Regions from separate parts of the Bacillus pfraonensis genome, predicted to be linked through region 2. Evidence: a T-box and tRNA genes for the amino acid it is inferred to sense, from the RefSeq annotation. Region 2 holds a T-box; the other regions hold tRNA genes.
The links. A T-box is a leader RNA that pairs with one kind of tRNA and senses whether it is charged. The one in region 2 lies ahead of metG (methionine--tRNA ligase), so its partner is inferred to be a tRNA-Met.
Positions count from the first base shown of each region.

Region 1: it encodes a tRNA-Met, which carries the amino acid that the T-box ahead of metG (methionine--tRNA ligase) is inferred to sense. The anticodon was not compared.
Region 3: it encodes a tRNA-Met, which carries the amino acid that the T-box ahead of metG (methionine--tRNA ligase) is inferred to sense. The anticodon was not compared.

Region 1 covers NZ_JAHCDO010000072.1:733-7,545, forward strand. The annotation lists partial or broken gene glgB (1,4-alpha-glucan branching protein GlgB) at 1-771, opposite strand, end outside; gene KFD70_RS28515 (L-lactate dehydrogenase) at 1,157-2,101, opposite strand; gene KFD70_RS28520 (carboxymuconolactone decarboxylase family protein) at 2,430-2,867, opposite strand; gene KFD70_RS28525 (RNA polymerase sigma-70 factor) at 3,108-3,980, opposite strand; gene KFD70_RS28530 (hypothetical protein) at 4,102-4,275, shown strand; tRNA gene KFD70_RS28535 (tRNA-Glu) at 4,520-4,591, opposite strand; tRNA gene KFD70_RS28540 (tRNA-Ser) at 4,598-4,688, opposite strand; tRNA gene KFD70_RS28545 (tRNA-Asn) at 4,697-4,771, opposite strand; tRNA gene KFD70_RS28550 (tRNA-Ile) at 4,776-4,852, opposite strand; tRNA gene KFD70_RS28555 (tRNA-Gly) at 4,863-4,933, opposite strand; tRNA gene KFD70_RS28560 (tRNA-Lys) at 4,952-5,027, opposite strand; tRNA gene KFD70_RS28565 (tRNA-Thr) at 5,038-5,113, opposite strand; tRNA gene KFD70_RS28570 (tRNA-Phe) at 5,128-5,203, opposite strand; tRNA gene KFD70_RS28575 (tRNA-Asp) at 5,213-5,288, opposite strand; tRNA gene KFD70_RS28580 (tRNA-Met) at 5,292-5,368, opposite strand; tRNA gene KFD70_RS28585 (tRNA-Ser) at 5,394-5,486, opposite strand; tRNA gene KFD70_RS28590 (tRNA-Ile) at 5,503-5,579, opposite strand; tRNA gene KFD70_RS28595 (tRNA-Met) at 5,584-5,660, opposite strand; tRNA gene KFD70_RS28600 (tRNA-Ala) at 5,677-5,749, opposite strand; tRNA gene KFD70_RS28605 (tRNA-Pro) at 5,766-5,839, opposite strand; tRNA gene KFD70_RS28610 (tRNA-Arg) at 5,850-5,923, opposite strand; tRNA gene KFD70_RS28615 (tRNA-Leu) at 5,927-6,015, opposite strand; tRNA gene KFD70_RS28620 (tRNA-Gly) at 6,032-6,106, opposite strand; tRNA gene KFD70_RS28625 (tRNA-Leu) at 6,137-6,217, opposite strand; tRNA gene KFD70_RS28630 (tRNA-His) at 6,242-6,317, opposite strand; tRNA gene KFD70_RS28635 (tRNA-Thr) at 6,327-6,402, opposite strand; tRNA gene KFD70_RS28640 (tRNA-Val) at 6,408-6,483, opposite strand; rRNA gene rrf (5S ribosomal RNA) at 6,488-6,603, opposite strand; partial or broken rRNA gene KFD70_RS28650 (23S ribosomal RNA) at 6,706-6,813, opposite strand, start outside.
Region 2 covers NZ_JAHCDO010000003.1:108,799-128,678, forward strand. The annotation lists gene KFD70_RS03400 (YitT family protein) at 1-701, shown strand, start outside; gene KFD70_RS03405 (DUF3938 domain-containing protein) at 1,067-1,453, shown strand; gene KFD70_RS03410 (DUF3985 family protein) at 1,532-1,672, opposite strand; gene KFD70_RS03415 (site-2 protease family protein) at 1,814-2,890, opposite strand; gene KFD70_RS03420 (DUF3169 family protein) at 2,920-3,453, opposite strand; gene KFD70_RS03425 (helix-turn-helix transcriptional regulator) at 3,618-3,836, opposite strand; gene KFD70_RS03430 (hypothetical protein) at 4,001-4,777, shown strand; gene KFD70_RS03435 (DedA family protein) at 4,894-5,508, opposite strand; gene KFD70_RS03440 (EamA family transporter) at 5,969-6,871, shown strand; gene metG (methionine--tRNA ligase) at 6,898-8,532, opposite strand; T-box leader at 8,585-8,859, opposite strand; gene KFD70_RS03450 (class I SAM-dependent methyltransferase) at 8,977-9,798, shown strand; gene KFD70_RS03455 (TIGR04053 family radical SAM/SPASM domain-containing protein) at 10,014-11,099, opposite strand; gene KFD70_RS03460 (metal-sulfur cluster assembly factor) at 11,238-11,552, shown strand; gene KFD70_RS03465 (M4 family metallopeptidase) at 11,600-13,249, opposite strand; gene KFD70_RS03470 (pirin family protein) at 13,410-14,108, opposite strand; gene KFD70_RS03475 (MarR family winged helix-turn-helix transcriptional regulator) at 14,158-14,568, opposite strand; gene KFD70_RS03480 (DUF3920 family protein) at 14,683-15,117, opposite strand; gene KFD70_RS03485 (Dps family protein) at 15,335-15,772, shown strand; gene KFD70_RS03490 (hypothetical protein) at 16,202-16,399, shown strand; gene KFD70_RS03495 (LOG family protein) at 16,418-16,996, opposite strand; gene KFD70_RS03500 (MazG nucleotide pyrophosphohydrolase domain-containing protein) at 17,070-17,393, shown strand; gene KFD70_RS03505 (ferritin) at 17,449-17,955, shown strand; gene KFD70_RS03510 (DUF418 domain-containing protein) at 18,128-19,300, shown strand; gene KFD70_RS03515 (NupC/NupG family nucleoside CNT transporter) at 19,326-19,880, opposite strand, start outside.
Region 3 covers NZ_JAHCDO010000018.1:24-4,640, forward strand. The annotation lists partial or broken rRNA gene KFD70_RS17940 (16S ribosomal RNA) at 1-308, opposite strand, end outside; tRNA gene KFD70_RS17945 (tRNA-Gly) at 381-451, opposite strand; tRNA gene KFD70_RS17950 (tRNA-Pro) at 453-529, opposite strand; tRNA gene KFD70_RS17955 (tRNA-Arg) at 533-609, opposite strand; tRNA gene KFD70_RS17960 (tRNA-Leu) at 703-788, opposite strand; tRNA gene KFD70_RS17965 (tRNA-Leu) at 793-873, opposite strand; tRNA gene KFD70_RS17970 (tRNA-Lys) at 887-959, opposite strand; tRNA gene KFD70_RS17975 (tRNA-Gln) at 965-1,039, opposite strand; tRNA gene KFD70_RS17980 (tRNA-Asp) at 1,124-1,199, opposite strand; tRNA gene KFD70_RS17985 (tRNA-Met) at 1,202-1,278, opposite strand; tRNA gene KFD70_RS17990 (tRNA-Val) at 1,301-1,376, opposite strand; tRNA gene KFD70_RS17995 (tRNA-Glu) at 1,382-1,456, opposite strand; tRNA gene KFD70_RS18000 (tRNA-Ser) at 1,465-1,555, opposite strand; tRNA gene KFD70_RS18005 (tRNA-Asn) at 1,559-1,633, opposite strand; gene KFD70_RS18010 (SprT family protein) at 1,739-2,203, opposite strand; gene cmpA (cortex morphogenetic protein CmpA) at 2,460-2,576, shown strand; gene KFD70_RS18020 (Tex family protein) at 2,686-4,617, opposite strand, start outside.

The DNA.
Region 1 (6,813 bases), on a different contig from region 2:
CCCATCAAACAAATACAAACCATGAGCATCCTTACAAAAATGACCTGGTACCCAATCTAAAATGACACCGATTCCATATTTATGACATTCATCGACAAAATACATGAAATCATGCGGTGTACCAAATCGACTTGTTACCGCATAATATCCAGTTCCCTGATATCCCCAAGATCGATCATATGGATGTTCAACGAGCGGCATAATTTCAATATGAGTAAACTGATGCTCTACTACATAAGGAATGAGCTCCTCTGCCATTTCTCGATACGAGTACAAAGAGCCATCTTCTTTCTTTTTCCATGATCCAAAATGCAATTCATAAACTGCCATTGCTTCCTTATAAATTGATTTTCGTTTTTTCTTGCGGAACCAATTTTTATCGTTCCATTCGTATCCCCTTATATCAAAAATAACAGATGCCGTATTTGGTCTTACTTCTGCATAATTTGCATAGGGATCTGCTTTTAAAATTGTTTCTCCACCTTTGGTCTCAATCGCATACTTATATATTTCGTTTTCCCCCAAATGTGGTATAAACAGTGACCAAATACCCTTTTCTGTCATTTGTATCATTCGATGCCCTTCAACATCCCAATCATTAAAATCTCCAACTACACTCAAAGCTTTTGCATGAGGAGCCCATACTGTAAATCGTACGCCTTGTATTTCATCCTCTACTGCAAAATGCGCGCCAAATATGTTATAGCTCTCATAACACTTTTTTGTATGAAATTCATACAAACTCTCTTCTATACAATTTGTTACACTCAATATGTTCACCTCACTAAGATGACAGAATTTTTGTTACTTTGTAAACATTCGCTGAAAAACTGAAATATCCTTGTGTATTTTTAAATAAATATACGTTTTTTCGTGGTAATTAAAGGTAATATTTTAATTTTTGATAAAATATATCGAATTTTGACGAATATTCATTGAAAGCGTTTTATTTCAGATGATTATTTCACTTGTAATAATATAATAAAAAAGCACTCTATTTTCATATAGAGTGCTTTTTCTATAAACGACCCTTTTCCAACAAAAGGGGTATATTTTGGGGATATACAAGGGAACTGGAAAAGGAATTTATATTATTTTATATAAAAATTCAGAAGCCGGAAGCAGTTTCCCGCCTCTGAATCATTTATCAATTATATTAAAGTACTGGTGCCATTGTTTCTTTTAATACTTTTACAGAGTGAGCGAATTTCGCTTTTTCTTCTTCATTTAGCTCAAGCTCAACGATTTCACGTACACCTTCGCGGTTAATAACAGCCGGAACACCTACATAAGCGTCTTTTTCACCGTATTGACCTTCTAGGTATGCAGATACAGTTAGCACACTATTTTCGTTGTTTAAGATTGCTTTCGTTACACGAAGTAGTGACATACCGATTCCGTAGTAAGTTGCACCTTTACGCTCAATAATGTGGTAAGCTGCATCGCGTACATTTACAAAGATTTTATCTAAATCATCTTGGTTGTATTGTTCGTTGTTCGCTAAAATTGTTTCTAGTTTTTGTACACCTACAGTAGTGTGGCTCCATACTGGAAGTTCAGTATCACCATGTTCACCAATAATGTACGCGTGAACGTTACGTGGATCTACATTTAAGTAGTCACCTAGCATATAGCGGAAACGAGCAGAGTCTAAAGTTGTACCAGAACCAATTACACGTTCTTTTGGTAATCCAGATTCTTTCCAAGTTACGTAAGTTAAGATGTCAACTGGGTTAGTTGCGATTAAGAAAATACCATCAAATCCGCTATCCATAATACCGCGAACGATTTGCTTGAAGATTTTTGTATTTTTCTCAACTAAGTCTAAACGAGTTTCACCTGGTTTTTGTGGTAATCCAGCAGTGATAACAACTAAATCTGCATCTTTACAATCTGCATAACTACCGCTCCACACTTTTGTTGGTGATGGAGAGAATGGTACCGCATGGCTTAAGTCCATTGCTTCTCCTTCTGCTTTTGCTTCATTTACATCAACAAGTACGAATTCCTCAGCTACACCTTGGTTGATCATTGAGTAAGCATAACTACAACCTACAGCTCCTGTTCCTACTAATACTACGCGATTGATACCTTTTTTCATGGTAATTTCCCCTCTCTATTGTTCACATTTATTATGATTGTTTAAGTAATTAATTAAAGTACTAATTTAATGTTGTTTAACTTCCTTACACTCATATTGTAGCATGAATCATTGTGAATTAATTCACAAATTATGACCTATTTGTGAACTTTTTCACAGATAGGAGAAAGTTATCTTATTGAGTATGGAATCAATCTCAATGTAAGCTTTTTCTTTAGATTGTGAAAACTTTGTTTTATTAGAGATTATGTGTAGTAATACATAAAAAGCTATCCTTTCCAGAGCCTTTCTGGAAAGAATAGCTTTCTATTGTTTCAAGACTTTATCTTTATTCTGGCATTAAACGAGTAGAAACTCCAATTCGATTCCATGCATTAATAGCAACAATCTGCATAATAATTTCAGCAACTTGCTTTTCTTCAAAGTATTTTCTTACTTCTTCATATACCTCATCTGGAACATGAGTTTCCGCTACTAGTGTAATTGCTTCTGTCAAAGCAAGCACAGCACGCTCCTTCTCTGTGAAAAATGGTGTCTCATGCCAAGCATTAAGAGCATAAATACGCTGCTCTGTTTCTCCTAATTTTCTCGCATCTTTCGTATGGAGATCAATGCAATACGCACATCCGTTGATTTGAGAGGCCCGAATTTTAATTAGCTCTTTCAATGTCTCATCAATACTTGTAGTCATCAAATATTTTTCTAATCCTGCCATTGCCTTATAACCTTCTGGATTTACCTTTCCCATTAAAAACCTTGTTTCCATCGTATATTCCCTCCATAAAATAAAATGAGTTTGTACTTTTATACCAGGATATTTAACAAGGTCTTTTATGAATGATTTACAATCACTATCTGCCGTAACATACCTTAATTCATGACAGAAGCTCTAATAAAAAACATACATAGCATCCCTTTTATATCCCGTCACTTATAAGACAAATTAGCTTTTTGTTTTGTGACAAAATAAAAAAGAGATTTTAAAAAAATCTCTTTTTTATAAATGCTATAGAACTGGAATATACTTCAACTTATCAGGATTGACTACAATGAAGATTCTTCTAATGGATTCTCCGCTTTCATTCCATTCAAAACATATGGCTTTCTCTGCACGGCCTTTATTCCTTGCTAAAATACCAAATTGACCATTTATTATAGTTGGAAGAAGATCCAATTGGAAAAATCCTCGTGAAACAATAGCCTCCAAAAACGTCTGGATACGCTGTTTACCCAGAATCGGAAATATAGCTGCACGCACTTTACCGCCTCCATCAGTGACAAGGGTTGCATCTGTTGTCAGCAAATTAATAAATTCCTCAAAATTCCCTGTTTCTGCGCCTCTGATAAAGGTATGTATCATTTTTTCTGTATGATCCGATTGTTGTGGATGTACTGGTATTTCGTGTCGTATCTTCTCTTTGCAACGGCTGTAAATCTTTCGGCAATTTGCCTCTGATTTGTTTAAAATCTCCGCTACTTCTCGATAATCGTACCTGAGGGCTTCCCTTAAGACAAATACAGCTCTTTCAATAGGCGTTAAATTCTCTAACAGTACAAGAAATGCATAGGATACTCTTTCGTTTTGAATTATAGTGTCCATAGGATTTAGTTTCATCGTATCTATTTCCGGCTCAGGAAGCCATTCTCCTGTATATACTTCTCTCTTTTTCTGAGCCGATTGCAGTATATTTAAACAATGATTTGTCGTCATCTTAATGAAATAAGCTTTTATATTTCTAATTGATTCCTGGTTCACATGTTGACTTTTAATAAGTATATCCTGCGCAACATCTTCCGCATCACTAACAGAGCCAAGCAAGCGATATGCTACAGAGTAAACTAAAGGCCGATAGGTTCGATACAAGGTTTCAAAATCCATACCATCACTCCATTCTATAGCGTGTTTCAATATCAAAAATATATGATTTGTTATAACTAAAAGATTATCTTTCTGTTACGAAAGGCTTGTATAATTTAAGAAAGTGGAAAGAGGTGATACTATGGAGAATAACATGCGGGAAAGCAAAACAATAGCTAAACCCATTCTTTGGACTATTTCTTTACTTATCGCTACACTATTTGTTTTTGTAACCTCAAGATTATATCCAAATACTGATTTGCGAATTAGCATTGTTTTATTAACTATCATAGATATTGGATTTATAGTCGCTTAATTTTTGGAGTTAAGACAAAAAATGTTAGTATAATGCTATTCAGTGTTATATCTAATGGCATATTTTTTATCCTGTTATCCATTTTTATTTTTTTACTATTAGTTGCCAATGGTATTTCAGAAACGTGAACGTCCCATCCTTACCACCTTGACTCTTTTCTGCACGTACTTGAGGAAGGAGATTTCTATCTGATTACTGTTAAAAATGAAAAAAGAGATAGCAGATTATGCTATCTCTTTAAGTATGACCCGTACGGGATTCGAACCCGTGTTACCGCCGTGAAAGGGCGGTGTCTTAACCACTTGACCAACGGGCCAATTTCTGGCAGAGAAGAAGGGATTCGAACCCTCGCACCGCGTTAGCGATCTACTCCCTTAGCAGGGGAGCCCCTTGAGCCACTTGGGTACTTCTCTATATAATATGGCTCCGCAGGTAGGACTCGAACCTACGACCGATCGGTTAACAGCCGATAGCTCTACCACTGAGCTACTGCGGAATAATGGTGGGCCTAAATGGACTCGAACCATCGACCTCACGCTTATCAGGCGTGCGCTCTAACCAGCTGAGCTATAGGCCCCCAATGGAAAAGCGGGTGAAGAGAATCGAACTCTCGACCAGAGCTTGGAAGGCTCTTGTTTTACCACTAAACTACACCCGCATGAAATTATAAAATAAATGGTGAGCCATGAAGGACTCGAACCTTCGACCCTCTGATTAAAAGTCAGATGCTCTACCAACTGAGCTAATGGCTCATTTTGAAAGTGGTGCCGGCTAGAGGACTTGAACCCCCAACCTACTGATTACAAGTCAGTTGCTCTACCAATTGAGCTAAGCCGGCTTGCTATTTCAAAATGGTGGCTCGGGACGGAATCGAACCGCCGACACGAGGATTTTCAGTCCTCTGCTCTACCGACTGAGCTACCGAGCCTTTATGTAATGGCGGTCCCGACCGGGGTCGAACCGGCGATCTCCTGCGTGACAGGCAGGCATGTTAACCACTACACCACGGGACCATTTGGTTGCGGGGACAGGATTTGAACCTGCGACCTTCGGGTTATGAGCCCGACGAGCTACCAGACTGCTCCACCCCGCGACGATATAATATTCTTTTTAAAAAATGGAGGAGGTAGAGGGATTCGAACCCCCGCGCGACTCTCGCCGCCTGTCGGTTTTCAAGACCGATCCCTTCAGCCAGACTTGGGTATACCTCCAGGTATTTACTTTAAATGGTGGACCTTGTAGGACTCGAACCTACGACCGGACGGTTATGAGCCGTCTGCTCTAACCAGCTGAGCTAAAGGTCCTTTATGGTAGCGGCGGAGGGGATCGAACCCCCGACCTCACGGGTATGAACCGTACGCTCTAGCCAGCTGAGCTACACCGCCATAATAAAGTTATAAGTGGAGCCTAGCGGGATCGAACCGCTGACCTCCTGCGTGCAAGGCAGGCGCTCTCCCAGCTGAGCTAAGGCCCCATAATGTTTAAAACTATCGGGAAGACAGGATTTGAACCTGCGACCCCCTGGTCCCAAACCAGGTGCTCTACCAAGCTGAGCCACTTCCCGTTAATAAAAGCGCGCCCGAGAGGACTCGAACCCCTAACCTTTTGATCCGTAGTCAAACGCTCTATCCAATTGAGCTACGGGCGCATATGGTGCCGAGGGCGGGGGTCGAACCCGCACGGTGGTCACCCACCGCAGGATTTTAAGTCCTGTGCGTCTGCCTGTTCCGCCACCCCGGCATGTCATATTGAAAATTGGAGCGGAAGACGGGATTCGAACCCGCGACCCCAACCTTGGCAAGGTTGTATTCTACCACTGAACTACTTCCGCAAGACATGTTATGAGATATTTTATTAAAAGTGCGGGTGAAGGGAGTCGAACCCCCACGCCAAAGGCGCCAGATCCTAAGTCTGGTGCGTCTGCCAATTCCGCCACACCCGCATGTTATATTTGTTTTAAAAGAAATGGGGCGACTGATGGGAATCGAACCCACGAATGCCGGAGCCACAATCCGGTGCGTTAACCACTTCGCCACAACCGCCATAGTTACTGGTGCCGGCTAGAGGACTTGAACCCCCAACCTACTGATTACAAGTCAGTTGCTCTACCAATTGAGCTAAGCCGGCATAAATGGTGGAGGATGACGGGATCGAACCGCCGACCCCCTGCTTGTAAGGCAGGTGCTCTCCCAGCTGAGCTAATCCTCCATTTGCCTGGCAACGTCCTACTCTCACAGGGGCAAGGCCCCAACTACCATCGGCGCTAGAGAGCTTAACTTCCGTGTTCGGTATGGGAACGGGTGTGACCTCTCTGCCATCATTACCAGACTTTATTCATTTGAGACAATCATTATTATACTTGATTCATTTTAAATGTCAACAAGTTTTTTATGTTCTCTCAAAACTAGATAACATCTGTATTCATATTATATGGTTAAGTCCTCGATCTATTAGTATTCGTCAGCTCCACATGTCACCATGCTTCCACCTCGAACCTATCAACCTGATCATCTTTCAGGGATCTTACTAGCTTACGCT
Region 2 (19,880 bases):
TGATTATCGGTTATTTAATGCACTATAATATCGGTGCACTTATCTTTTTACTAAACATCCCACTACTTGTTCTAAGTCATTTTTACTTAGGAAAGAAAACAACTTTCTTAACAGCTTACTTCGTGGCAGTATCATCACTTGCCATGAACATTATCCCCGTACATCAAGTATCAGATGATATTTTACTTTCTTCGGTATTTGGTGGCGTTATCTGTGGTGCATCCTCAGGGATTATATTCCGATTTGCATCTTCGACTGGTGGATTTGATATTGTTGGATTGATTGTAGCGAAATATAAAGACATTTCGATTGGCGCTATTATTTTTGGCTTCAACTTAGTCTTGCTTGTGGTTGCTGGCTTTATTTTCGGATGGGATATTACACTGTATACGTTAATTAGCCGTTTTGTTGTCAGCAAGGTAATCGATGCTGTGCATACAAAACACATTAAATTAACGATCATGACAATTACAGAAAAAGGCGAGGAAATTAAAAGCGCACTACTGCATCACGGCATACGTGGTGTGACGATGGTAGACGCTGTCGGCGGCTATACCAACCATAAGAAAAAAATGATTTACACTGTCGTAACTCGTTACGAGTTAGGAGAAATAAAGCGCATTATTCGTCACGTCGACAATCATGCGTTTATGAATATTACAGAAACCGTTGAAATCGTTGGACGTTTCAAACGTATATAAGAAAGCGCAAGGAACTAGAATTCCTTGCGCTTTTACTTTTACACTTATTACAAAATCAGATAATTCTATTATTCTCTCGTTAAATATGCTATAATACAATAAGACTTACAAAAAAGAATGTATAGACTTGGGAGTTTCTCTTACTTTTATAAGCAAAAAGAAACGAGAAGTCGGGTATATCTCAATGCAAGTTTGCGTAATAACTAATTATTATCACATCATACAAGAAACGGTTTAAAAAAGCCGATCATCTTAGTTATTCTTCTTTAATCTTTTATAAAAAAGATACGTACAACTAACACTCACTTCTATTATACCTACCTTTTTGACTTCCAAATCATCTTATTATATAAGGAGATGAACATATGAATCAAAATATACGCTATATAGTAGCTGTACTGTTTGCTATCATCGGTGGTACGATTTGCTTCTGGACAAACATTCAGCTTGGAGAACATATCGTTTTTAATGGAATCGAATCACTTGTAAGCGCTTCAATATTAGGTGGATACATTTTCTTCCTCTTTAATCCAGAAGAAAATGCTCAAAAAACAATGCTATTAACAATGATCGGAATCGTCGGAGGATGTATTTCCTACTCCATGACAAATTATACATTACCACTTCAATTAAGCTCAGCTTTCTTCCACGGTCTTTGGACTTGGTTTATCGCATTTTGCTTAGCAGATGTATTTAATCTATTGCAAGACCCAGAAGAAGAAACTGGTCGAGGAGTCGAAAGTAATTCTTAATAGAAAAGAGGCTAGAAGATAAATCTTCTAGCCTCTTTTTTCAATATATCGACCGTTCGACAAAGCACAACACGCCCCTCAGAGCCCAAGCAACTTCTCTCCAAACTGAACGATACATACAATAATTAACACAATCGCTAACAGCTTCAGTGCTACATACGTCACTTTACAGAACACGTAAATAAGCAATAGTAGCAAAATAAGCGTCAAAATACCCATATGTACTGCCTCCACAACGTTCTCTTCTTCTTATAGGAAGTCCCTTCATTCTACTCTTCTCATTTCATTTGTGAAACCTAATAAATTTACATAAAGGAAAGAGGATATCTTACTCAGCGTAAGATATCCTCTTTCCTTTTACTAGACTACTAGTTTCTTTTGCAACTTCTCAAGCCATTCCCTCTCTAATTGCAAACAGCCTATTCCACTCTTTTCAGCATCCTTTAACTCTTTTTCTGCTTTCCTTAAATATGTATGAAAGGAGCCCATATCCTCCTGCAAATATTTCAAAATCGCCTGTGCACGATAATAACTATGTGGATCTAATTTCGTTATAGCATGAGCATGCTGCTTCATATCATGTAGAGAAACATCGTCCATATCATATAGCACCTTATATAACAGATACCAACTATGAAAACCACTGACAAAATATTTATTTTCTTTTGTAACAGGTGTTTGTAGAACTCGCTCTAAGTAAGTTATGCCTTTTTTCATTCCTTCTCTTTCACAGCGGTAATAGAACACAAGCATAAGGTCACTCATTATTTTCCTTACATCTTTGCTACTCTTTATTTTTTCTGCACTTATTTCTACTATCTTACCATCCCAATCTTTTGGCCTTTTTGAACTTAACAGCGCGCTGGATACTTGAATACTATGCAAATGCTGCCGAGCCTTCTCATCACCTTTAATTAAAATTAAAAATTGCTTGCCATCACTAAGCATGATTCCCTTCATCGGAATCGCTGTGGCCAAAGAGATTACAAAATGGAGTACAGAAAAATATAAAAGGAATTGATAATAACTCACCATGTATATGTAGCCTGATACAGCGCCGCACACAAAACTTGTTAGCGGTCCACCTAAAGTCATCCATGCCCATTTTTTTGAAAGGTTTGGTGTATATACAGAAGGAGGCAATAACATTGCAACGCCACCAAAATACATCCACCTTTTATTTTCTCTTATCCGCATTTTCCCCTCTTCTTTTTGGATCGTAATAGGTCCTGCCGTCATAAATTTAAATTGCAAACCATTTAACAAACCAAAAATAACATGCCCCAGTTCATGAATGGCAAGAACAAGCACCAGAATAACTAATACTCCCCATAGTTCCAATAAACCTTGTGTTTTTTCCGGCCTAATCCATCCATATATCACTGAACAAGCAAAAGCAATAACTATAGAAAAAACAGGCCTTTTCAAAATGTCCACCGCTTTTCTCTCCTCTATAATCTTTAACATTAATAAATCATTTTTTTATGCATTTCATACATGTATTTCCCGATATGTAGTATCCAAACAAGTGAAATAATACCAATTAGAAAGAAATCCGCTTCCCTTACAACTGTATAACCAATTGACAGAATCCATGCCCATGCAAGCACACCATTTGTAAATTGATATGCCTTGTAACCCGCTTCATGAACGATATGCTTTTGTCCCTCATCTGCATTTCTCGCCCACATTTCCATGGATTGTGAATATGTAACGGATTGTTCTGGGTATAACTTATTATATCGATTCTTCATAATAAAGCCACTCCATATAACAAGAATCAAACATACAGTAGCTATAACAAAGTTTACAATTTCAAATAACGACGGAGTTCCATCTGTAAATGATCGATAATACATAATCGCAGCACAACTCGCCCAAGACCATACAATAACTTCACTTATACGTAAATAAATGAGCATAGTCCCTAGTCTACGCCCCTGTATACTTTCTTCTTCATCACGTAACTTTGCTAATGTTCGCACATTCTTTCCAAACAAGAATAACCCCGCTGTACAAAACATAAACAGCGCAGCTATTGCGACATAAGAATCATCTTTGGTTGACCTAACATCAAAATAATGAACTAGTATGTATCCAACGATTAAACCCACTAGCATAGACAACAAGAATTTTATAATAAAAAAACATTGTATCTTTTATCCTACTCTCCATCTTCTTCCCCCTCAACTAACGTAAATATCTCTTCCACCGGTACCCCAAAAACTTGCGCAATCTTAAGCGACAAAACAATCGATGGCGCATAATCACCTCGCTCAATTAAGCTAATCGTCTGCCGCGATGAATCAATTACTTTCCCTAACTCACCTTGTGACATTCGGTGCTTCGCCCTGAATTCCCTCACTCGATTTTGAAGCTTCATATCTAACCTCTTTTTCATTTATTTAATTAAAATTGTAAATAATATCCTTACATTTGTCAATTATCATTGTCATTTTGACATTAATATATGGCAAATTCAACTATACATTCATACTAAGAAATTTTATATAATATATTTAAAATACATAATATGCGAGGTGAAATATGGAGAAAAAATCGATTTTTTCTTATCTTCTCATCAAACTTTCAGCAGCTTTTATTCTCTATCTTTCTTTTGGAATACTTTTCTTTCTAACAAATGAATTTGATTTATATGAGCTCTCAGACTTTATATGTAACGCCCTATATAACCCTTGGACTTATGCGCTTTTCTTCTATGCAATCTTATGCTCGCTCTTAATTGATAAGCTAAGTTCAAAACAAACAAGCATGATAAAAAAGAGCTTGCTCTACATCATGTGCGGTTATCTCTACTTTCTCCCTTTTCAATTATTTTACGATGAACACATTATTTTCTTTTTCATTGCCGGTTCTATCGGAGCAATCTGTGCGATTTACTTTTACTTATGCACTCTTATCGGAGAGAAATTTAAATGGTTTCGCTATATAGCTTCTATCATTATTCCCGCTTTATTTATTACAATTGCTTCAATTGATTTTACAAAGAAAGAACACTGGGTAGAACACACTACAAAAAATGAATTTGAAGCAACTTTTTCATATTTGAACGGCGAACATAAAATTCCTATTCACGCTCAAAAAGGAGAGGCACTTGAAATCAATATTCAATTTCTTATCGAGGAAAATAGGAACTATGGTCACGGCCTTCGTTTTTCTAGCGAATTTAGCAGAAGCGAACCTGTTTCAGAAATAAACGAAAATACTTACTTACTTTCAGTAACTAAAACGGGAACATATTATATTGTAGTGGCTGGCCACAACCTGAAAGGGAAAATAAAAGCAAGCTGGAAAGTACATTGAACTCCCTTCACCTTCACTTCGTTTAGAAGAGGTTGTCTTCTCGGTTAAAACGATAAAAAAGAGCAGTGCTTATAAGCACTGCTCTTTCCAATTTTCGACATAGAATGGATTCCATATTAATTTGCGCTTTGTACAAATACGCGTTTTAATTGCTTGCGGAAACGAACCCCTAACGTAATAGCTACAATGACAATCACTCCGAAAATAATTTTCCCGATGTGCTGTCCAAGTACTCCAAATATATCATGTAAGTTTCCACCTAACCAATAACCGCCGATTAAGAAGAAAGATACCCAGAATAGAGCGCCAGAGTAGATCGTAATCGCAAAGCGGCGGAACGGTAAATTAATGATCCCTGCAAAGTATCCAGTAAAGTGACGTACGCCTGGAATAAAGAAGCCGATGAAAATAAGAAAATATCCATATTTATCGAACCACATTCTCGTTAAATCAATTTTTCTTTGTGTTAAAAACACATACTTCCCATATTTCTGCACAAAAGGCATACCAAGTTTATTCCCTAAAAGGTACTGAATTGTCATTCCAACGCTTGTACCAATAAATGACAAAATAATTAAAAGTGGTAATTGTAAATCTCCTTTATGCGCCAAAAAACCTGCATATGCTAATGTCGGCTCTCCAGGAAACGGAAGCGCAATATATTCTAACAGCAATCCTACAAGTACAACATAATAGCCGTATTGCTGAAATAATTCATGAATCCATTCCATGTCGATCTCTCCTTTTCTGTCTTATCTACAGCATTTACCACGCACAAACTGTTACTATTATTGTATAAAAAAAATGTCGAAATAACTATCACAATAACTTACATTTAGATTACATTTTTGTAAGGAAAGTACTAAAATAATCCATATTCATGCAAATTCTCCTAATATCTATTATATATTTGCAAATTTTTTCATTTCTCCTTTATTATATACGAAAAAATTGCGTTTTTCTCTTATTTTCGCATAGTTAACTTTAAAAAAGTTCATTTATCTTTATTTTTAATTGAAAATCTAAAAGAGATTGCTATAAACTAGAGTTATAATAATTATCCAATGTTTTATACCCAAACTCACACAAGATTGTGAGTGGCGGAATTTTGTAGAGTTTCCACTCTGTTTCGTTCGCCCGTTGTCCTGAACTGGACAGCGGGCGTTTTTTATTTATAAAGGAGGATTTTTTGTGGAGAAATTTAAGTTTTCATTATTAGTTTTATTTGGTGCCTGCAGCTATGGCGTACTTTCGACAATTTTCAAGCTGGGCTTTATGAATGGGTTTTCTGCGCATGAGCTATTAGGTGGACAATATGTATTTGGCTGGGTCGGACTTTTATTACTCGTTCTTTTCTTTTCACGTCATAAAATCTCGAAAAAACAAGCATTTTCCTTATTGGCTGTCGGAACAACAATGAGTATGACTGGAATTTTCTACGCTATTTCTGTAGAAGAATTACCAGCATCTATTGCCGTTGTCTTACTCTTTCAATTTACATGGATTGGGGTAGTCATTGAAGCAATCGCGAACAAAACATTACCAAGTCGCGAAAAGGTGATCTCGATTATCATTTTATTTGCCGGAACATTACTTGCAGGTGGTGTGTTCGAAGGTCTTGGCCAAAACTTCTCTACAAAAGGCATTATTTTTGGACTATTAGCCGCTGTTTCTTTTTCCTTTTATATTTTTGCAAGCGGACGCGTTGCTACAAATGTACCACCGTATACGAAAAGCTTTCTGATGACAACAAGCGCTACACTTATCGTTTGCTTAATTTTCCCGCCAACCTTCTTAACAGACGGTGCCTTGCAAGCTGGATTATGGAAATATGCATTCTTCCTTGGACTCTTCGGTGTTGTTGTACCGGTCATTTGTTTCTCCATTGGCGTACCAAAAGTAGGAATAGGACTTGGAACGATTTTAGGAGCAGCTGAATTACCAACAGCAATCATCGCTTCCATTACACTTGTTCATGAAGTCGTATCGCTATTACAATGGCTTGGTATCCTTTGTATATTAATCGGTATTTTCACACCGCAATTTCTTATTGTACGAAAAGAGAAGAAACGTAATATAGAACAAAGCGCCTAAAAAAAGAGCACATCATGTGCTCTTTTTTACTTTAATGCTCCGTACAGCTTTTCTACTTCCCTTTCAATTTGTTTCACATCGATTCTTTCAAACAATGGCTGTACATGACCAATCTGCTTTGGCAACACATTCTTACATTCCCAGCTCACACTCGAAATAGATAATATGTTCCGCACCCTTTCACTAGAAAAAGGTAAAAATGGCTCAAGTAACTGCGCAAAGTTCACAATCAAGTATACACAGGTGTAAATCGTCTCTTCACAAGCAGCAGGGTTTTCCTCTCTTTGTTTCCAAGGTTGCTCTTCATCAAAATATTTATTGGCAAAGCGTACCGTTTCAAAGATTGTTTCTAACGCTACTTTAAAATGAGCTTGCTCAATTGCACGTCCTACACTGCGATATAATCCCTCCACTCTTTCTTGCAATTCTAAATTCACATGACCTTTTGGCACAGCACCATCATAATATTTCTCAATGAACTTTAGTGTACGATTTACAAAATTCCCATATGCCCCTAAAAGCTCACTATTATGGCTATAAATAAATTCGCGCCAAGAAAAATCAGTATCACGATTTTCTGGTGCATTAATTGTTAAGAAATAACGAATCGAATCTGGATTATATCGCTCTAATATATCCGGCACCCATACCGCCCAGTTTTTACTTGTCGATAATTTTCGTTTCTCAACAGTCAAATATTCATTTGAAACGATATGACGCGGGATCGCCTTTTCTCCTATCCCAAGTAATACAGCTGGCCAAATAATAGAATGGAACGGGATGTTGTCCTTCCCGTGCACATAGTATGTCTTCGCACTACTACTCCAGAACTCCCCATCATCTTTCCCTGTTTCTTTAGCCCATCGTTTACTTGCTGAATAATAACCTGACACTGCTTCAATCCACACATAGATTTTCTTATCCTCATATCCCTTAACTGGAATTGGTACTCCAATTGGTAAATCACGTGATACAGCTCGGTCCTGTAATCCTTCTTGTAAGTAACGCTCTGTTAGTTGAACCGCATTATCACGCCATGCTCCTTTTTGTTTCGCAACCGCTACTGCATCTTTCATCTGCTCCTGAAATTTATGCAACGCAAAGTAGAAATGCTCTGTTTCCTTAACTGCTGGTGTACTTCCGCATAACTTACATTTCTTTTCTAATAAATCAAGCGGATCTAAAATGGCTGAGCACGCATCACATTGATCCCCGCGTGCTGGTTCCTGACAATGTGGACAAATTCCTTCTACATATCGATCCGGCAAAAATTGTGTACATGTTTCGCAATATGCTTGTTCAACTGTCTTTTTATAAATGAATCCTTCTCCTAATAAGCGTAAGAAAATCTTCTGTACCGTTTCATGATGGTGCTGTGTATCTGTACGTGTATAACAATCATACGTAAACCCAAGATGCTGAAAACATCGCTGGAATTCTTCATGATAATGGTCTGCAATTTCTTTTGCGCTAACTCCCTCTTGTTTGGCCCGAATCGCAATTGGTGTTCCATTACAATCACTACCTGATACATAAAGGACCTGTTCACCTTTCGCTCTATAATAACGCGCTAAAATGTCCCCTGGTAATAAACTCGCAACATGACCAAGATGTAACGATCCATTCGCATACGGCCAAGCGCCTCCAATAAAAATACTCATCATCTATTCCTCCTTTTAAATATAAAAAAGCCCCGCCCCTATCTTCAGAAAAGATAAGGGCGGGGCTTTATAAACAGTCGCGGTACCACCTTATTTCGCCAGCTATTCACATAACCGACCTCATCAAGTACGGAGCATTACTTACACTCTTATACTGTGGTTTTGATAACGAGAACCAACTCTCGTCGCCGCCTACTATTATCATTTGATAAGTTCAGGACGCAGCTCAAAGGCCATTGTTCAAATGAATATTCTTGCTTCTTCTCAGCTCCCGAAGCTCTCTGGAAAGAATGGTTTCATTCTACTTTTCCTTTTCAACGCTTTTCATATATAACACGTATTTTACGACTAAACTACAGAAAAATCAATTTTTTATTTAGAGAAAAAAAGGAAATAGAAAACCCCTTCCGAATATTTATATGTTCAGAAAAAGGAGGAGTTCTATTGAATCAAAAGCAATTAAGCACAATGAATAAAAAAGGCTGGAGTGCAGCAGCCTATGAAGCATGGACAAATCGGCATGGCATTCCAAAAGAATACGCAAAGAAACTTATGCAAGATCCTGCTCATGAAGTAGCCTACTACTTACCTTATATACAAAACCCCAAAGGGAAACGAATCATCAATTTACTTGGCTCTAAAGGCAATAAAGCTGTCGCACTCGCATTATTAGGTGCTGACGTCACTGTTGTAGATATTTCTGAGAGCAACGCCAAATATGCAAATGAGCTCGCAAACGCCGCAGGAGTATCTATCGAATATATCGTTTCAGATGTACTAGAAATCACACCTTCTCCAACATTTGATGTTGTTTTGTTAGAACTCGGTGTACTTCATTACTTTTTAGATCTCAAGCCACTTTTCAAATTAATCTCAAGACTTCTAAAAGACGATGGGACTTTTATCCTTCGTGACTATCATCCTCTTTATACAAAATTATTAGCAATAGATGATCAAAAGTTTAAGGCAAGCGGAGATTATTTCTCTGAAGAAGTAATAGAGGATAACGTTGCTTATAGCATTCTACTTGATAAAGCGCAGCAAGAATCACTTCCTAAAACGATGATTCGCCGCTGGACGTTAGGAGAAATTATTACAGAAGTTGCAGGGGCAAATCTACGCATTGAAAAGCTTATTGAAGAGCATGGTCCACATCAACGCTGGGTCTTTCCTTCTTCAGCCCCAGAAGGAATGGAAGAACGTATTCCAGGACTTTACACGTTAATTACGACAACAGCATGCAAAAAAGGATCCCTTCACGGATAGGATCCTTTTTGCATGCTTAACGCATATAAGTTGAGGTTGGAGATTACCATAATTCTGTAGAATAGGACACAAGGTATTTCAACATTTTGTCTCTGACTTACGCAGTCAAAAGGGGTATGACCAACATAACGAAGAGTAATGTTTAGTTGATACTGATAATCGTTATCAACTAATTAGAAGTATACATGATGTATCCTAAAAAGACAATAGGAATTTCACATTTTTCTTCGTAAAGCTTTCGGTACATATACACAATAAGGTTCGCTTTCTAAATAATCACCAGTTATCGCATATGCTCTTGAACGAGAACCACCACAAATATAGCGGTATTCACACTTCCCACACTTCCCTTTATAGCCATCTGGATTACGTAATGCTTGAAAAATTGGGGAGTGACGATAAATATCCCGTAAACGTTTTTCTCTCACATTTCCAGTTTGAATTGGTAATAGCCCGCTCGGATACACATCGCCAATATGTGAAATAAAAACAAAACCGTTGCCATCATTCACGCCTTTTGGTGCTCGTCCTAAGCCATCAATTTTGCCGGTTAAGCCATTTTGAAGGGCATCTTCATAACGAATTTCTCGATTCTTTCTTTGTTGCATGATAACGCGCCGATAATGCTGCGCAGCTGTTGTCTTTATATCAAATGAAGCCCTTTTCCCTATTTCATATAATTTACGAAATACAAGTTCATGTTCTACTGGTGAAATCATATCTTCTACACTTCCCCTTCCAGTTGGAACAAGGAAAAACACGCTCCATAGTACACCACCTAACTTTTCAACAAGCGCCGCCATCTCTTCTACTTCATGAATATTGTACTTAGAAATAGTGGTATTGATTTGCACAGGAATCTGTAGCTCATTTAAATATTGAATCGCATCCATCGTAAGCTGAAAAGACCCTGCCACGCCGCGAAAACGATCATGTGTCTCAGCTGTAGCACCATCCACACTAAAAGCCCAGCGAGCAAGCCCAACCTCTTTTGCTTTTCGAATTGCCTCTTTCGTCACATTTGGAGTCGCACTAGGCGTCATCGAAACGCGTAATCCTTTTTGCACTGCATAATCTGCTAGTTCATAAATATCTTTTCTCATAAGCGGGTCCCCACCAGAGAAAACTAGCATTGGCTGATTCATTTCATATATTTCATCAATTAATCTCTTCCCTTCAAGAAAAGTCAATTCTCTCGGGTCTCTCCTATACTGCGCTTCAGCTCGGCAATGCAAACACTTTAGTTCACAAGCTCGTGTAACCTCCCATATCACAATAAAAGGATTTTCATCATAATTCATTTTCCATCTCGCTCCTCCCTACATACTTATAATCAGTATAGGGAAGATTCTAAAAAACACTGTGAGCTATTTCACTGCATCTTTATCTTATTTCCTTTATAATGAGAATGGATATCATTAATATTAGGAGTGTTGTGCATGTCGCAAGAATTCGAAGAGAAATTATATGCCAATTTAGAAGCGGTTATTGATCCTGAATTAGGCGTTGATATCATTAATCTTGGATTAGTATATGACGTTACAGCAGATGAAAATAATAATGCTGTTATTACAATGACGATGACTTCTATCGGTTGCCCGATGGCGGGGCAGATCGTATCAGATGTCAAAAAAGTATTATCGACAAATGTACCAGAAGTAAATGAAATCGAGGTCAATGTGGTTTGGAATCCACCTTGGTCAAAAGAGCGTATGTCACGTATGGCGAAAATCGCACTGGGCATTCGCGATTAGTTAATAAGAAAAGACCTGACTTTATAAAGTCAGGTCTTTTTCACGTCTTATTTTACACCAACTGCATCATAAGCTTTCGTTACAGCTTGTACTTCTTTAGAGTTTTTGCCATATAAATCTGTCGCAGATTGAATTGCAGCTTGACGCATCATTTTAAAGTTAGAGTTTGCAGTTAAATATTTTGAAAGCGCACGGTAATAAATTTTTTCTGTAGCTTCGCGGCCAACGCCATTTACTTTCACACCATAATGAGTGCCACCTTCAGACACTAAATATGCTGCTTTATTATTGATACTACTGTTAATATGAACGCCGCCGTTATCAGCTGTACCTTTATAACGTTTGTCGTAATGATCTGGATAGCCTTCAGTTGGTTTTAATGGGTTTGGAATAGAAGCAGGATCACTTAAGGAACGTAGTGAATCTCCTGGTTTACCTGGTGTATAAATATCTTCTCCGAGCTCCCAATCATCACGGTCTACCATCGCACCAAAAATATCTGATAACGATTCGTTTAGTGCACCAGATTCATCTTTATATACAAGATTTGCTGTGTGCTCTGTTACAGCATGCGTTAACTCATGGGCAATAACATCTAGACCTGCAGATAATGGAATAAATGTGTTTCCATCCCCATCTCCATACATCATTTGTATCCCGTTCCACGCAGCGTTATTCCAATTTTCCCCTACGTGAACAGAAGAAATTAACTTCGCACCTTGATTATCAAAAGAATTACGGTTAAATACCTTTTTATAATAGTCATATACTTTTCCTGCGTTTACATGCGCATCAACAGCAGCTTTATCTTCAAAGAACTTCGATTTACTTTCTACTTCTTCACCTGTATATCCAAACCATTGTGAGAAGAGATTAAACAAGTTCTCATCCATATTTTGTGCATCAAATGTATGAACACCATTTCCACGTTTACCATCAAATAAATTAAATGCTCCTGTTTTTTCATCTTGAGCAATTTCAAATGATTGTCTTTCTCCTAGCACACCATATCCAAAACCAGTAATATGATCGATTGCATTATATTTCTCAATCACATTTCCATTTGTTGCATCAACAAAGTAATGCCAGTAACCCGGAGCTGGTTTTGAAACAGATGCTTTTACAAGGTATGAAAGATAATATTTCCCATCTTTTTCATACACATATAAATCTTTTTTCACACCATCATATTGATTTACTTTGCCAATTTCTTTCTCAATATCAGCTTTCGCAATTTCTACCGCTTTCTCATCGGTAATGCTCGCTGCAGCTGGAATATTTTTATCTTCTAAATTCGGGATAACTTGCCCGAAGAATGCTTTCACATTATTGTCTTTATCAAGCGCAACTGTTTGATCAGATCCATACACAGGAATATTATTATGTTTCTCTACTAGTTTCACGTGTGTTGTACCCGATTCAGCATCCTTTTCTTCCCCTACAACACTAAAATGACTTTCTATATTTCCTGCTAGTTTAAACATATCCTTTTTGCTTTCTAAATACTGAAATACTGTTTCTTTTTTATCTAATCCTTCTGGTGCTTTCCATTCCTCACCTATGTAAGCTGGTGTTTTAAATTCTTGGTGATATTGAATTTGCCCTTCTGCCGCTTTTGTGTTTGTTGCTCCAAATGCTCCAAAACCTGAGGCGATAACGGATAAAGCTAATGCTGATGAAACGACTTGCTTTTTCAATCTAACACTCCCCATTCCCCAAAAATTTTTTGACACTCTTATACATTTCAAAAAAAGGAAAATATCTCCTGCCAAAAAAATATTGAGAAACATTTTTCTTATAATTTCATCCCCTCAAAAAAGAGAGTGTCACATTAGACACTCTCTTTTCATTCACTCATTATTGTTTTTTCATCTCAATCGCTAAATAATGTGATTGCTCTTTTGCTTGAATGCGAATGTCTTCTTCAACTGCTTCTGCTGCATCTCGCATCACAAGTGTTTCACCATTTACTACGCCACTTCCTTCAATTTGTACAAGGTACACTTGACGCCCTTCATCAACAGGTAAGCTAATTTCTTTTCCTGCTTCTAACGATAGAGAGTATAAGTTTGCATCTTGATGAATAGCAATTGGTGCACCGCCATCAACCGGAGAAACCATATGGAACCATACATTTTCACGCTTGTTCCAATCAAATTTAAACTCACCATAGTTTGGCTTGTGACCAGCACGATCTGGTAAAATCCAAATTTGTAATAAACGTAATGTCTCATTTCCTAAATTATGTTCACTATGAAATACACCTGTACCAGCACTCATATATTGTACATGTCCCCGCTCAATCGTACCGCGGTTTCCCATGCTATCTTGGTGTGTTAATTCACCATCTACAACGTAAGAAATAATCTCCATATCACGATGCGGATGCATATCAAATCCTGTTTGCGCTGCTACTAAATCATCATTAATAACGCGAAGTGCCCCGAAGTGCATATTGTCTGGGTTGTAATAATCTGCGAATGAAAAATGAAAATGTGTATTTAACCAGCCATGATTTGCTCTTCCCATATTTTTATGATCAATTTTTTTAAACATATCCTTCACCTCATATTATCTCGAATTCGAGATATTTATTTAAAATTTTTTATTGTAACTTTCGCAGTAATTCTAATAATTGTTTTTGTTCATTATGATCTAATTTATTAAATTGTTCTGCTTGAAACGTTTCTTGCGGCGGAACAGTTTCTTCATATAAAGTTTTTCCCTTTTCTGTTAACGAAAGATATTTCGTAGTCCCTTCTTGTTCTCGCTTAATCCAACCTAGTTGTTCCATCTTATTTAAAAGCTGCGTAATATTCCCTTTTGTAACAAATAGCTTTTTTCCAAGCTCCTGCTGCGTTAAGCGATCGTTTCCTCCGATTTGGGCTAACACATCAAACTGAGCAGCTGATAAACTCCACTCTTTCAAATGTTGATTTGTCTCGCGAATGCTCCTGTTATAAAAACGTGATAAACGAAACCATAATAACAACCCAAGTCTTTCTTCTGCTTTCATTTCATCACCTCGCTTGCTTGATATACATAGTTTAGAACTAAACTATGTAATTGTCAACTACTTTATTCTAGTAAGTAGAAAGGAAAAGTATAATGATGTTCCCACCACTATACTTTAGTTTATATTCCTGCGCATATATTCATTCATTTTACGTTCAGCAAATGTCCTAGCATCCCTTTCAATCCAACGTGCTTCGTATACTTCTTTTTCGATATACAATACATTGTTTTCATGCTGCATAGAATGACGAAACTCGTGTAATAAAGTTTTGAGCACTTGTTCATATTGTTCCCACATGCAAACAAAAATCATTTGTCTTTCTTTATGATAAAAACCGTTTAAAGGAAATAAAAATTCTTCCTCTTCTTCTCCTAAGTTCACGAGCACATCATTTGTATCACACGTATCGCAAAAAACAACTGGAATGTCGCGCTTCTCAATTAATGAAAACACATCATTTTGCACCTGCTGAATATCCCACGGAAATTCTGAATCCAGCACATACCAATTCCCAGCTTGCTGATATACGTTTTGAAACTGGAGTTCCATTGACCTCCATTCTCCTTTCTAAAATCCCTTTTCCTATACATATGCCACAATACGAAAAAAAATAAACACATATTGCAATATCACATTACACCTAGTTCAAAAAATGTTCAAAAATAATGTTTGGAAAAAGGTTGATTTATACAAATTACTAGATTATAATAATTATAAATTAATAAAAAATACAACATAATAAATAACTCAGAAGGAGATTGATCATATGAACACACAAGTAATCGAAGTATTAAACAAACAGGTAGCAGACTGGAACGTATTATTTACAAAACTACACAACTTCCATTGGTATGTAAAAGGACCTCAATTCTTTACACTACACGAGAAATTTGAACAATTTTATACAGAAGCAGCTGGACACATCGATGAAATTGCAGAGCGCATTTTAGCAATTGGCGGCAAACCAGTAGCGACAATGAAAGAATACTTAGAACGATCTTCTATTCAAGAAGCGGCTTACGGAGAAACTGCAGAAGGGATGGTCGAAGCAATTATGAAAGACTACGAAATGATGCTAGGCGAACTAAAAAAAGGTATGGAAATCGCACAAGACGCTGACGACGAAATGACATCTGACTTACTACTTGGTATCTACACAGAACTAGAAAAACACGTATGGATGCTACGTGCATTCTTAAACTAAAAGCGCAAGCGGCTCGTTTAGAACAGGAGGGCATTGGAACTCCTGATTCCGAGGCGCTTTTTGCCTTCTTATGCGGAAGGTTCTTAGACACGAAGAGCTTGCCACCGGAGCTGGATGCCACTAAAAGCGCAAGCGGCTCGCTCAGAATGTGAGGAGGATGGAGTTTCTGACGTAGAGGCGCTTTTTGCCTCGCAGGAAGAAGCGAAGCCACCGAACATTCTAGCCGCTGAAGCTGGATACCACTAAAAGCGCAAGCGGCTCGCTACGCTAAAGAACCCCATAAAACCCTCTCAATTTATGTTGAGAGGGTTTTATTATTATATCTATATATCTCAAACGTTTTTATGTTAAAATATAGAAAAGTCCGATATTTCCTTCTACGTAATATCATTTAGGTAGATATACCATTAAATGACGGGAGTGGTTCAGTTGAAAGACTATTTGATTCGAGCATTTTTCGCCTTATTAACTGTTGGAATTGCTTTAGGAATAGCGAATATTTTCAATCTGACCGTAGACACAAGAAGCTATCCTTTCCTCATTGTCCTCGCCATCGCTGGTGGTTGGGGCGGTTGGTACTTATATAAGAAAACTAAGAAAGACAACTCTAAAGGCATTCCTAAATGAACGGAATGCCTCTTTTTATTATGATAACTGCTTCCACTTATTCCCCATAACAGGTCGTTTATAATCTTGCATTTTCTGAATCAATTCATCCGCAGTAGTTGCTGAAACAATTAACTCTTTATTAGATGGATTCATAAATCCTTCTTCTGCTGCACGATCGACCATTTGCAGAATTGGCCCGTAAAAATCTTTAATATTTAATAACCCAACTGGTTTATCATGAATCCCAATTTGTGACCAACATACAACCTCGAATAATTCTTCAAATGTTCCATAGCCACCTGGCAATGCAATAAATGCATCCGCAAGCTCTCCCATTTTTGCTTTACGTTCATGCATTGTTTCTACTTCAATTAATTCTGTTAATCCTTCATGAACAATCTCCCCACGAAATAAACCACGAGGCATAACGCCCGTTACACGCCCGCCTAAGCGTAACACTTCATTGGCCACTTCCCCCATTAAACCAACACATGAACCGCCGTATACTAATTCACAATTATTTTGAACCAGCACCTCTCCAAGCTTGATTGCTTGCTCCTTAAACTCAGATCTCTCTCCTAAATTAGAACCTGCAAACACACAAATCTTTCTCATACCTACACCCCAAAACTATATATTGTTATGATACAATTAACATTGTACAACATATTGAGGGGATGAGGAAGAAGTGAATATAGTCGAATTTCAAAGATGGATCGAGGATTTTTACGAAAAACGAAGCTGGTCACAATATAACTCTTTTATTCGCTTAAATTTCTTAGTGGAAGAAGTAGGCGAAGTTTCACGCGTTGTGCGCGCGATTGAAATTGGACGTGATCGCCCAGATGAGCAGGAAAAGCAAGAAAAAGAATTGAAAATAGAGTTAAAAGAAGAACTTGGGGATGTACTTTCCAACCTCATTATTCTTTCTCAAAAATATGATTTAGACTTACAGGATATTATGGAAGCACATGTAGAAAAACTATCTAAACGTTTCCAAGAAACTAAATGAGAACATTTATCAATTATGATATAATATTCCCGATATTATACAAGGGAGGATTTTTATGTTATCTACTAAATTACACGATGCACTTAATGATCAAATGAACTTTGAATTTTACTCTGCCCATGTTTATATGGCAATGGCTGCTTACTGCACGGCAGAAAGCTATGATGGATTTGCAAACTTTTTCCTTGTACAAGCAGAAGAAGAGCGTTTCCACGCAATGAAGCTTTATAATTATATTAATGACCGCGGAGAGCGTGCGATTATTACTGGATTCGAAAATCCGAACAATGAGTACGAATCTGTTTTAAGTGCATTTGAAATCGCACTTGAGCATGAACGTGAAGTAACAAAGCGTATTTATAATCTATCTGATATCGCTTGGGATGAGCGTGAGCATGCAACAATTACGTTCTTGAAATGGTTCGTTGACGAACAAGTTGAAGAAGAAGCTTCTTTCGACAGCATCATTCAGAAACTAAAACGTATTACAAGCGATTCTAACGCTTTATTTATGTTAGATGCGGAATTAGAAAAACGTACTTTTACTCCTCCTGCTGAGTAATAAGCCGATCACCTTAACAAGTTTGTTAAGGTGATTTTTATTTTCTCTCCCCAATATCCACTTACCTTAAGCTTCCATTAAAATCACCTTAAATTTCCATTCATTCTGCATAGGACTTCCATTATTAATGGTATTATTTTCAAAGAAAAACAAAAAGAAAAGGAGAAAAACTATGAAACAACGCCTAGAGGCAATCGACTCAGTTCGCGGCTTTTCTTTATTCGGCATTTTGCTCGTTAATATGACATTAATTCAGTTTGGAATGTTTAGCGCTGACCAACCTACTTATGTGTTCGGAAAGATTGATGAAGGAGCCAACTGGTTTATTGAATTTTTTGGTACACACAACTTCATTTCCCTATTCTCCTTTCTATTCGGTCTTAGTATTATTCTGCTGCAAAAGAGCATTCTCGCAAAAGAAAAGCGTTTCTTTCCGATTTATATACGACGAATTATTATTTTACTAATTCTTGGATATATTCACGGTATATTTATTTGGAGTGGAGACATTTTATTTGCATATGGGATTGTAGGGATTTTCTTAATGATGTTCATCAATCGAAAACCAAAAACATTGCTTATTTGGGCCTTTATCTTACTAGCATTTACTATGTTTATTTCTTACCCTTTTGAGTCCAATGCAAATGTAGATGATTTTTCCTCCTATATTGAAAAAGAACAAACAGTCCACAAAACCGGGAGTTATACAGATCATATAAAATTCCGCCTCTACGAAAATCCATTCGAAGATATTGGAATCACTGGATTTTCCGGGGGATTTCTTCTAACCTTTTTAATGATCATTCTAATGGCTCCGCTGTTCTTGCTAGGAATATATGTCGGGAAAAAAGGATGGCTGTTTGAAATAGATAAACATGTATCTTCCCTCAAAAAACTTTGGCTTATCAGTGGTATCTTTTCTTTCACAGTAAAAATCTTAGCATTATTAACACAGCAACCGATCCTCATTATGCTAAAAGACAGTGTTTCACCATTAGGAATGGCCCTTTTTTACGGAAGCTCAATTATTCTCTTATTCCATTACAAAAAAGCATTACGCTTACTTGAGTATGTGGCTAATATGGGTAAAATGTCAGTTAGTAACTATTTAGCACAGACTATCATTGCTACTACGATTTTTTATGCGTACGGTTTCGGATTATATGGAAAAATCGGTTACTTCTTTGGCATCGTATTGACGATTGGAATTTATAGCATTCAATTATATGCTAGTACCTATTGGCTACAAAGGTATCGTATAGGGCCTGTTGAATACGTATGGCGGCTTGGAACTTATTTGAAAAGGCCTGCTTTTAAGCATAAGGTAATGAAAAAAAAGCAATGAGCCCAAGCTCATTGCTTTCCTTATTTTATAGCATAACCCCAACGATAACCGCTGATAATATACTTACTAACGTTGCACCATACACAAGTTTTAATCCGAAAGAAGATACAACATTCGCTTGTTTTCCATCGATACTCTTCGTTGCTCCTGCGATAATCCCAATAGATGAGAAGTTTGCGAAAGATACAAGGAAGATTGATAAAATACCTACTGTACGAGCTGATAAATCACCAGCTACTTTTCCTAAATCAAGCATCGCAACAAATTCGTTTGTTACTAATTTTGTTGCCATAATTTGTCCTGCTGCTAGCATCTCTGATGTTGGAATACCCATTACAAATGCTAATGGTGAGAACACATATCCTAAAATGCTTTGGAATGTAATGCCGAAAATAGAATCAAATACACCGTTAATTGCTGTAATTAATGCTACGAAACCAATTAACATCGCCGCTACTGTTACTGCGATAGAGAATCCAAGCATAATATACTCGCCTAACATTTCAAAGAACGTTTGCTTTTTATCTTCTTGTAATTCTAAAATGTCCTCTTCTTCACTAATGTCATAAGGATTAATAAT
Region 3 (4,617 bases), on a different contig from region 2:
TCTCAGGTCGGCTACGCATCGTCGCCTTGGTGAGCCGTTACCTCACCAACTAGCTAATGCGACGCGGGTCCATCCATAAGTGACAGCCGAAGCCGCCTTTCAATTTCGCGCCATGAGGCGCAAAATGTTATCCGGTATTAGCCCCGGTTTCCCGGAGTTATCCCAGTCTTATGGGCAGGTTACCCACGTGTTACTCACCCGTCCGCCGCTAACTTCATAAGAGCAAGCTCTTAATCGGTTCGCTCGACTTGCATGTATTAGGCACGCCGCCAGCGTTCATCCTGAGCCAGGATCAAACTCTCCAATAAAGTTTGTCTAGCATCTAAAATAAAAATTGACGTTTCACGTTGTTTGTTTCGTTCAGTTTTCAAAGAACTAAAAGCGGGTGAAGAGAATCGAACTCTCGACCAGAGCTTGGAAGGCTCTTGTTTTACCACTAAACTACACCCGCATGGTCGGGAAGACAGGATTTGAACCTGCGACCCCCTGGTCCCAAACCAGGTGCTCTACCAAGCTGAGCCACTTCCCGTTATGGCGCGCCCGAGAGGAGTCGAACCCCTAACCTCTTGATCCGTAGTCAAACGCTCTATCCAATTGAGCTACGGGCGCTTATTCATGATGTTTTGTCGTTGTTGTATTTCAGCGACTCAATTATCTTATCATACTGCTTTTTCAAATGCAAGTACTTTTTTATTTTTTCTTTGGTGCGGCCGAGAGGACTTGAACCTCCACGGGGTTTCCCCCACTAGGCCCTCAACCTAGCGCGTCTGCCATTCCGCCACGACCGCATAATGCGGGTGAAGGGAGTCGAACCCCCACGCCAAAGGCGCCAGATCCTAAGTCTGGTGCGTCTGCCAATTCCGCCACACCCGCGGAAATAAAAAAGTGAGCCATGAAGGACTCGAACCTTCGACCCTCTGATTAAAAGTCAGATGCTCTACCAACTGAGCTAATGGCTCGTAAATGGCTGGGCTAGCTGGATTCGAACCAGCGCATGACGGAGTCAAAGTCCGTTGCCTTACCGCTTGGCTATAGCCCATCGGAAGATATTCCTTTTTAGTGACAAAAAACATTTTATCACAACAAGAAATAAAAACCAACTGCTTATTAGCAGAGGTTAAAATGGCGGTCCCGACCGGGGTCGAACCGGCGATCTCCTGCGTGACAGGCAGGCATGTTAACCACTACACCACGGGACCATTGGTTGCGGGGACAGGATTTGAACCTGCGACCTTCGGGTTATGAGCCCGACGAGCTACCGGACTGCTCCACCCCGCGACGATACTACTTATATATTATATGGTGGAGGATGACGGGATCGAACCGCCGACCCCCTGCTTGTAAGGCAGGTGCTCTCCCAGCTGAGCTAATCCTCCAAAAGTGGTGACCCGTACGGGATTCGAACCCGTGTTACCGCCGTGAAAGGGCGGTGTCTTAACCACTTGACCAACGGGCCAATATGAATGGCAGAGAAGAAGGGATTCGAACCCTCGCACCGCGTTAGCGATCTACTCCCTTAGCAGGGGAGCCCCTTGAGCCACTTGGGTACTTCTCTGTATGGCTCCGCAGGTAGGACTCGAACCTACGACCGATCGGTTAACAGCCGATAGCTCTACCACTGAGCTACTGCGGAATAAGAAAGACAATTTAAATTTTATATAAATACATATGATAAGTCAAGTCGTTTATACAATATCTTGTACAAACGTGACATGTTTATAATATACTGGATTGCTTTTTAACTGTCAAGGTGTTTTTTTATCTCTTTTAATCTACCTTTACACTTTCCGCAAACATATTTTTTTGTATTCATTTGACGTCTTCTTACATATTGAAGAGTACACTCTATACATTCATACACATGTGTTTTAGACTCTTTTTTCACTCCTGGTATTCTCTTGCAAAACCTAGGGGCTCCAACTTCCTTCAACAACTGCCGAAAATCTCGATCACGATGTTGATACCCCTTCCCCATAATATGCAAATGATAATGACACAACTCATGCTTAATAACGCCAATTAATTCTTCTTTTCCATACACTTCATAATAATGATAGTTTAATTCTATATTATGACTTCGTAACAAATACCTTCCACCAGTTATGCGTAATCGTTTATTGAACATTGCTTCATGTAAAAAATCCCTCCCGAAATATTGTAACGATATTTCTTCTACAAGTTTTTGAATTTCTTCTTCATTCATTTTATTCCTCCCAAAAACTAAAAATAAACTTACACTTTTCTTCTTTCTTATACATATATTAAATAGTACATATACCCATCCTCATTCAAAAAGTGTAGCTTCTATGAAACACCTTCTTCCTCGTTTATTCATAGAACTTCACTAACCAAACTCTTATAAGCAGTTCCCAAGACGGAGCTTTTCACTCACTTCAAATCTTTATCTCAGTCCATAGGGGACTATTTGTTAGAGCCGGATTAAACAAGGAGGGATTCTCATGCCTACATGGCTCCGAAAACAAATGCAACGCGCATATTTCGAAAAAAACCGGTATCAAATTAAGTTACTAAATGAATGCTGGTTTTATTATAGCAAAATACATCAAAATTCCTGATAAAGTGAATGTTTAATCGGCGGGGGTTGAATCCTCCCCCACCGATTAAATTCTCAATAACATCCGTTCATGAAAAAAGAGCAGTGCTATACCTGCCCTCTTCCCATTATTATTCAATAGGTAACATCGATAAGGCAACGCGCCCTTTTTTCATATCAACATCATCTACCCATACCTTTACAATCTGTCCGACAGATACCACATCTAACGGATGCTTTACAAACTGTTTGCTCAGTTTAGAAATATGCACTAAACCATCCTGCTTCACACCAATATCAACAAACGCGCCGAAATCAACAACATTTCGAACTGTTCCTTCCAACTCCATGCCACGCTTTAAATCTTCTAATTTGAGAATTCCCTTTTTCAAAAGTGGTTTTGGTAATTCATCACGCATATCTCGTTCTGGACTAATTAAAGCGTCTATAATATCGATTAATGTTGGCTCCCCAATATTCGTGTCTTGAGATAATTTAGAAAGTTCCACTCCCTCTAAACACTTTTGTAAATGTGGTTGTCCTACATCATCAAGCGATAACCCTAGGCTTTTTAATAACAATTCAACATTTTTATACTGCTCTGGATGAATACTTGTTCTATCAAGTGGATTTTTACCTTCTAGTATGCGTAAGAAACCAATACACTGCTCATACGTTTTGGCACCTAAACGTGGTATTTTCTTTAACTCTGTGCGCTTTGTAAATTTCCCTTCTTCTTCACGTTTGTTTACAATATTTTTCGCAACTGTTTTTGATAATCCTGAAACGTATTGCAATAGTGCCACAGAAGCTGTATTCACATTCACTCCTACTTGGTTAACAGCTGTTTCCACGACAAATGTTAAAGATTCATTCAATTTCTTTTGTGATACATCATGTTGATATTGTCCTACCCCAACTGATTTCGGATCAATTTTCACAAGTTCAGCAAGCGGATCTTGCAAACGCCGTCCAATCGAAACAGCACTTCTTTCCTCAACTTGAAGATCTGGAAATTCTTCACGAGCCAAATCAGAAGCGGAATATACACTAGCACCGGCTTCATTGACAATAATATAAAATACATCTTGTTGTACAAATTGTAAAACATCTACTATAAACTCTTCTGTTTCTCTAGAAGCTGTACCATTTCCAATCGCAATCATCTGAACTTGATATTTGTCTATAATAGAAATAACTTTTGTTTTTGCATCTTCATATTTCCGAACAGGCGGATGTGGATAAATAACATCAATATGCAGAACTTTGCCTGTATCATCTACTACTGCTAACTTACACCCTGTTCGATACGCAGGATCTACGGCCAATACTACTTTCCCCTTCATTGGTGGCTGTAATAATAAATTACGTAAATTCTCAGAGAAAATGTGAATCGCTTGCTCTTCTGCAGTTTCAGTTAATTCTTTACGAATCTCCCTTTCGATTGACGGTTGAATTAATCGCTTATATCCATCTTCAATTGCTAGCTGTACATATAATGCACTTTTAGAAGAATCATCAAGAATCACTTTTTTATGTAAAAATCGAATAATTTCTTCTGTCGGTGGTGCAACAGAAACTTTTAAAACCTCTTCTTTTTCACCACGGTTCATAGCCAACACACGATGTGGCACAACCTTTTGCAAAGGCTCTTCATAGCCGTAATACATTTCATATATATTTTTTTCATCTTTTTCTTCATCTTTTACAGAGGACACAACCATTCCTTTTCTAAAGGTGATATTTCGAATCCAGCTGCGGTACGTCGCATCATCCGATACAATTTCTGCAATAATATCTTGCGAAAATTGCAATGCTTCTTGAGCAGATTGCACTTCTTTCTCAGCATCAATAAATTCCTTCGCCTTTTCTTCCGGATCTTCTTTTGTAAACAGAAGTAACCACTCTGCTAAAGGTTCAAGTCCCTTATCCTTTGCAATTGTCGCTTTTGTTCTTCTTTTTTCTTTATAAGGACGATACAAATCTTCTACTTCTTGTAGCTTTGTTGCAGATACAATATGGTGACGCAGATCTTCTGTTAATTTTCCCTTTTCATGAATCAG